3 regions of the Shewanella sp. BJSY2023SW001 genome follow, and region 2 is predicted to be linked to each of the others. Evidence: predicted binding sites of a transcription regulator. Region 2 holds the regulator's gene; each other region holds the start of a gene.

Region 1 (2,273 bases), on a different contig from region 2:
TGACCTGGAAGGTCATAGTCATGGTTGGTTCATCAACAGACAGAGGTGGCAATGCTTCGGCATGACCGACGGCACAGATGGTGTCGGAAATCTTCAGCTCGCCCAGGCCTGTGATGGCAACGATATCACCGGCATTGGCGCTGTCCACTTCGTGGCGATCCAGGCCCATATAGCCCAGAACCTGGCCGACTTTGCCGTTACGGGTTTTACCGTCGGCACCAACAATAGTGACCTGCTGGTTGGTCTTGACGCTACCGCGCTTGATACGACCCACACCGATAACCCCTACATAGCTGTTGTAGTCCAGCTGAGAGATCTGCATCTGGAATGGACCATCGGCATCGGCATCCGGAGGAGATACTTTTTCAACGATAGTCTGGAACAGCGGTGTCATATCTTCACTGGCTTCATCGGGATCCAAGCTGGCAAAACCGTTCAGAGCAGAAGCATACACAATAGGGAAGTCCAACTGTTCGTCGGTAGCACCCAGGTTGTCGAACAGGTCAAATACCTGATCGATAACCCAATCAGGGCGGGCACCCGGACGGTCAATCTTGTTGATAACCACAATAGGCTTAAGGCCTTGGGCAAATGCTTTCTTGGTCACGAAGCGTGTCTGTGGCATTGGACCGTCCTGCGCATCAACCAGCAGCAGTACAGAGTCAACCATAGACAGAACCCGCTCTACTTCACCACCGAAGTCGGCGTGTCCAGGGGTGTCTACTATATTAATGCGGTAGTCGTTCCACTTAATGGCGGTGTTCTTCGCCAGAATAGTGATCCCACGTTCTTTCTCCAGATCGTTGGAGTCCATCACCCGCTCGGTGGCTTCTCCGCGGGTTGCCAGGGTTCCTGACTGTGCCAACAGCTTGTCTACCAGGGTAGTCTTACCATGGTCAACGTGCGCTATGATGGCGATGTTACGTAAATTCTCTAACACAGTTTTGCCTCTTACGATCTCTGTTCTGTGGGATGCAGCAATATAAATTGAATGGTACAACCGCTTTATGACTGCTTGGCGATTGCCTTCCAGGCCTTATAAAACCTGGGCTAGCATCATGCTGGGGAACACTATTTCCCCGGATGGTTGCTTTAAAAAGCGTGCCATTCTACTCTAGCGAGGGGCTATCGCACAGGATTATTTTTTAAACACCTATGAATATCCTACTGAATAAGCGCACGCACCATTATGGTGAGCGCACCTTTTTGGAACACAGTACGCACCATTATAGTGCAAACCCGCTTGTCTCGCCAGCCCTCGATTTTACCACTCCCTTTATTTTCAATATCTTAGCATCTTGGCATGAGTTTGGCTTAATAGAAACCAACAAGGCGCCAGACGCTAAATACTAAGAGTTGACAAAGGGCACCCCCTTTACCCTACCGGAGGCTTGATAATGTCAGTCGAATCAGTTTTACAACAGCTGCAAGAGTTGGAAGTTAAGTTTGTTGATTTACGCTTTACCGATACCAAAGGTAAGGAACAACATGTATCTATCCCGACTCATCAGGTAGATGCTGATTTCTTTGAAGAGGGCAAGATGTTTGATGGTTCATCCATCGGTGGCTGGAAAGGGATCAACGAATCTGACATGGTACTGATGCCAGATCCAGACAGCTTTGTACTGGACCCATTTACCGAAGAAACCACAGCACTGATCCGCTGCGATATTCTCGAACCCGGCACTATGCAGGGGTATGAGCGTGACCCTCGCTCCATCGCCAAGAAAGCCGAAGAATACTTGCGTTCTACCGGCATCGCCGACACTGTGCTGATCGGCCCTGAGCCAGAATTTTTCCTGTTCGATGACGTGCGTTTCGGTACCGACATGAGCGGCACCTTCGTCAAGATAGATGCCAAAGAAGCGGCATGGAACTCAGGCACCAGCTATGAAGACGGCAACACAGGCCACCGTCCATTCGTTAAGGGCGGTTACTTCCCGGTAGCACCAGTAGACTCTTCACAGGATCTGCGTAGCGCCATGTGTCTGGTGCTGGAAGAGATGGGTCAAATTGTGGAAGCTCACCACCATGAAGTGGCTACCGCGGGTCAGAATGAGATCGCCACGCGCTTCAACACACTCACAAAGAAAGCCGATGAAATTCAAGAGCTTAAGTATGTGATCCACAATATGGCTCACGCCTACGGCAAGACTGCGACCTTTATGCCTAAGCCGATTGTCGGCGACAACGGCAGCGGCATGCACGTTCACCAGTCACTCTCTAAAGACGGTACTAACCTGTTTGCCGGTGACAAGTACGGCGGCCTGTCT
Region 2 (2,273 bases):
CTCTGTGATATCAGGCAGCCGGCCATGCGGAATCGCAATACCATTACCTATACCTGTGCTCCCCATCTTTTCGCGGGCCAAAAGGCTTTCAAAAATCGCTTGAGAGGAAAGGGTGGGGTACTGGGCGCTGGCGAGATCGCTAATTAGCTCCAGTACCTTTTTCTTACTGCCCGGAGTGGCACAGGTAGTGCACTCCGGCCGCAGGATGGTACTCAGTTCCATCGTTAGTGTTTTGTCAGCTTTTCTTTGTGTTTAATGACCTGACGATCCAATTTATCAATCAGAACGTCGATGGCGGCATACATGTCGGCATGTTCAGAAGTTGCATAGACTTCGCCGCCTGTGAGGTTGATCTTGGCTTCGGCAATCTGTTGCAGTTTTTGTACATTGAGCACAACGTGCACATTATTGATCTGTTCGAAATGGCGTTCAAGTTTCGAAAACTTACTTTCCACATAGTCACGCAGTGAGTCGGTGATCTCGATATGATGTCCTGTCAGGTTGATTTGCATAGAAAGATTCCTCCAATTTCCAACTGTGGATTTATAAACTCTTACGCTGGTTCGACGGTGGTATCATCATAGCCTCGCGATACTTGGCTATGGTGCGTCTTGCAACGTTGATTCCCTGTTCTGCCAGAAGTTGTGCCATCTTGCTGTCGCTCAAAGGTTTCTTCTGGTTTTCCGCTGCCACGAGCTTCTTGATAAAAGCCCTGATCGCCGTGGAAGAGCATTCTCCGCCATCTTCGGTACCGACATGGCTGGAGAAGAAGTACTTCAATTCAAATATTCCCCTTGGGGTATGCATATACTTTTGAGTGGTGACCCTGGAGATGGTCGATTCATGCATCTCGACCGCCTCGGCAATATCGTTGAGTACCATGGGTTTCATGGCCTCTTCACCATATTCAAAAAATCCCTGCTGGAACTGCACTATGCAGTTGGCCACCTTGAGCAGGGTGTCGTTGCGGCTCTCCAGGCTCTTGATAAACCATTTGGCTTCCTGAAGATGACCACGAATAAACTGGCTGTCTGATTGGCTGCGGGCGCTACGGGCCATGGCAGCATACTGTTGGTTGATCCCGAGTTTGGGCATACAGTCCGGATTGAGCTCCACCACCCAGCGCCCGTTCTTCTTCCAGACGCTGACATCCGGGATCACATATTCCTCGTCCATCGGCTGCACCAGCAAACCGGGGCGGGGATTGAGGCTCTGAATAAGGTTGATGGCGTCACGCAGTTGATCTTCCTTGAGCTTGGTCTTACGCATTAGGGTGCGAAAGTCGCGGGTAGCGATGAGATCCAGATGTTCGTCAATCAACAAGCGGGCGTCGGCCAGATGCGGGGTGTCGGCGTTAAACTGTTGCAATTGGATCAGCAGGCATTCGCGCAGATCTCTGGAGGCGATGCCGATGGGATCGAAGTGCTGGATCCGCTTGAGTACCGCCTCGACTTCATCGAGCTCAATCTCAGGGTTGCCCATGGCTTCGAGGATCTCCTCAGTGCTCTGGGTTAGATAGCCCTGCTCGTCGATGGCATCTATGATGGCGGTGGCAATGGCGTCGTCGGTATCGGAAAACGGGGTCAGGTTCTTTTGCCATTCTAGGTGTTCATAGAGACCTTCGCTGGTTTCACCCTGGAAGGGCATGTCATCTTCACGGCCCATAGCCGGCCCTGAGGCGCTGGCGGCGGTAAAGACTTCATCCCAGGTGGTATCCATAGGCAATTCATCCGGCATAGACTCATTGTTCAATGCCTCTGAGGTTTCTACCGTGGAACCATCTTCCTGCTTGACGCTCAATTCGCCGGCGTCGTTTTCCTTGTGGTTGTCGTCGATAGCGTCATCCTGGTTGTCCTCGGCCATCTCCAACAGAGGGTTGGCTTCCAAGGCTTCCTGGATTTCCTGCTGCAGCTCAAGGGACGACAGTTGCAGCAGGCGAATTGCCTGCTGCAACTGAGGTGTCATGGTCAACTGTTGACCCAATTTGAGCTGGAGTGACGCTTTCATTATACCGCTAATCCCTACTCGTTATTTTTCAAGGAAAAAATTCAATAATAACAAACTATAATACCCGGAATTGCCGCCGGATGACATGATCCTAACTATAGCCTGAATTGTTCGCCTAAGTACACAGCACGCACTTGCTGGTTGTCCAAGATTTCAGCGGGTGTGCCCTCGGCAATCAACTGCCCATGGCTGACAATGTAGGCTCGCTCACAAACGTCGAGCGTTTCGCGAACATTGTGGTCTGTGATCAGCACCCCCAAACCGCG
Region 3 (2,273 bases), on a different contig from region 2:
TGCAAGCCCTGCTGCGAGCCTTGTGCTCCAGAGTCAAAGGTGAGGGCATTCAATGGCGCGAGGCGACGATTCTTGCGCTTACCAGTCTTGCCCATGCCAAAGATAAGTCTCTGTGCCGTCACTGGAGCCAACTGGCGCTTGAGGCCAAAACCACACTCGCCAATGGCCTGCGACAAATTGTTGCCTCGGCACGCTTTCGCTCCCCGGCTAACTTGCGGGTGCCGGCAGTCATTGTTTATGGCTGTGATGATCGCCTGGTTTCGCCCAAGTGCAGCGTTCGCCTGGCGGCCAAATATCGACAAAAGCCGATTCCTTTTTGCCGCTGCGGTCATGATGTGGCGTTGGATAGGCCTGAGTTATTGCTGGAGTTGGTGCAGCGTTTGAGTCGACAAACGCCTTAGACTTGCTTGGGGAAGTTTGAGCCCAGGTCAAAATCGAAGCAGATATCCGACCTGGGCTTTGTGGTTAATGGGAGGCGACCACTGTCTTGCCTATGGGCGTTAAAGAGAGCAAGGCCAGCTTCAGATGCTGAATGCCAAAAGGTATGCCTATGATAGTGACAAAGCAGGCCAGGGCGTGGGTCAGGTGGCCTATCGCCAGCCAAATTCCGAACAGCAGGAACCAGATGATGTTGCCGACCATACCCAGGGCGCCGGTGCCCAAGTCTTCGCGGCCAGAGAGCCTGTCGCGGCTGATATGCTCCTGACCGAAGGGCCAGAATGCCAGTTCACCTATGACAAAGCAGGCGCGGCCGAATGGGATACCTATGATACTGATAAAACAGAGTAAGCCGACAAACCACCAGGCCAGTCCCATGACAAAGCCGCCAAGAATAAACCAGGCAATATTAAAAATAAGACGCAAAATAGCCATTGAGTGCTCCTTTAAATGGCGGATCAAGCCACACAGTTTTGCTGTAAAGCTTGGGGATATTTCGATTATTAGCCAGAAGCATGCCATAATTATAACCTCTTGAATAATATTGGATATTTCCATTTGTGAGCCTGGGCGGATGGCGACGATTGGTGGTTTATACCAATAAGTGGCGATAATCATCATAGAGTGAAGTTGCAATGGATTAGCCACCAAGCCATCACTTAGTCGGCATAAAGCCAACTGGTGCCTGTGAGGATTTGTGGCCTGAACCCTGTCCTCCTTGGCGGCAAACACATACAATAGCTATCCCTTGCACACCTTAGCCTTGAAATATATCGCCAGTGCCATGTCTTTAGCCGATTTCAAACTGGATAAAACCCCGGTTCAAGCCTTTGAGTTTCGGGGACATCAGCTGTTTATCAAGCGCGATGATCTACTTCATCCCAGTTTCAGTGGGAATAAGGCGCGCAAGTTCCGTTATTTCCTCGACCATGACTTTCCCGGTATCAAGCGCCTGATAGGTTATGGTTCGGCCCAGGCCAACTCACTCTACTCTATGGCGGCGCTGGCCAAACTCAAAGGTTGGCAGCTGGACTTTTATGTGGATCACCTGCCGGACTGGTTGCAGCAGCGCCCCCTGGGTAACTATCGCGCCGCGTTGGAATTGGGCGCACGGGTGATTGCCGTAAAGAATACGCCCAAGGCCGAGTTGATGACCGGCATGACCCTGGAGAACTTTGTCAGGCAGCATATTGTACCTGAGTGCGAGCACAGCCTGTTCGTTCCCGAAGGGGGCCGCTGTAGTTATGCCGAATACGGCGTAGCTCAGTTGGGCGCCGAGATTTTACAGTGGCAGCAGCAACAGGCTGCCCATAACCCCAAGCTGTTTCTGCCATCGGGGACAGGTACAACGGCGCTGTTTCTACAGAAGTATTTTTGTGAGCAACAGGCTGATATTGAAGTGCTGACCTGCGCCGTGGTCGGCGGAGACAGTTACCTCAAGACCCAGTTGCTTGAGTTATCGCCCGATGAGGCATTGCATCCAACTATTGTTACACCTGAGCGTAAGTATCATTTTGGCAAGTGTTACCCCGAGTTTTACCAACTTTGGCAAGAGCTGGAGCAAAGCGGTATCCGCTTTGAGCTTTTGTACGATCCGCTCGGCTGGCAAGTGTTGCTCGACTTCTTGCAACGTGAGGGCGACTGCCAGGTACTGTATCTGCATCAGGGGGGGCTCCTTGGTAATGAGTCCATGCTTCCCAGATACAGGCGTAAATTCGGTTGAGTGGGAACCTTGACTTCAGATCAGCTGGTTGCGCTTGAGGATCTTATGAGTACGCTCTGCCAAACGTTGCAAGGATTTGAGATCGGCAAGCCCAGGCACCTCGTCATCGAGA

The links. Region 2 encodes sigma-54, which starts transcription at its own class of promoters, with help from an activator protein. Its sites were predicted from a motif close to GTTGGCACGNNNNTNGNNT; they were not measured.
Region 1: a site for sigma-54 is predicted at 1,298-1,316, ahead of glnA (glutamate--ammonia ligase). Genes of this name have one in related genera too.
Region 3: a site for sigma-54 is predicted at 943-961, ahead of ACMHXH_RS04020 (YccF domain-containing protein). Genes of this name have one in related genera too.

What each region holds. Positions count from the first base shown of each region.
Region 1 is NZ_JBKORF010000042.1:82,110-84,382, forward strand. It holds gene typA (translational GTPase TypA) at 1-940, opposite strand, end outside; gene glnA (glutamate--ammonia ligase) at 1,398-2,273, shown strand, end outside.
Region 2 is NZ_JBKORF010000027.1:14,038-16,310, forward strand. It holds gene ptsN (PTS IIA-like nitrogen regulatory protein PtsN) at 1-222, opposite strand, end outside; gene hpf (ribosome hibernation promoting factor) at 225-512, opposite strand; gene ACMHXH_RS06760 (RNA polymerase factor sigma-54) at 544-2,007, opposite strand; gene lptB (LPS export ABC transporter ATP-binding protein) at 2,103-2,273, opposite strand, start outside.
Region 3 is NZ_JBKORF010000018.1:44,869-47,141, reverse strand. It holds gene ACMHXH_RS04025 (alpha/beta fold hydrolase) at 1-401, shown strand, start outside; gene ACMHXH_RS04020 (YccF domain-containing protein) at 466-873, opposite strand; gene ACMHXH_RS04015 (pyridoxal-phosphate dependent enzyme) at 1,187-2,161, shown strand; gene ACMHXH_RS04010 (hypothetical protein) at 2,177-2,273, opposite strand, start outside.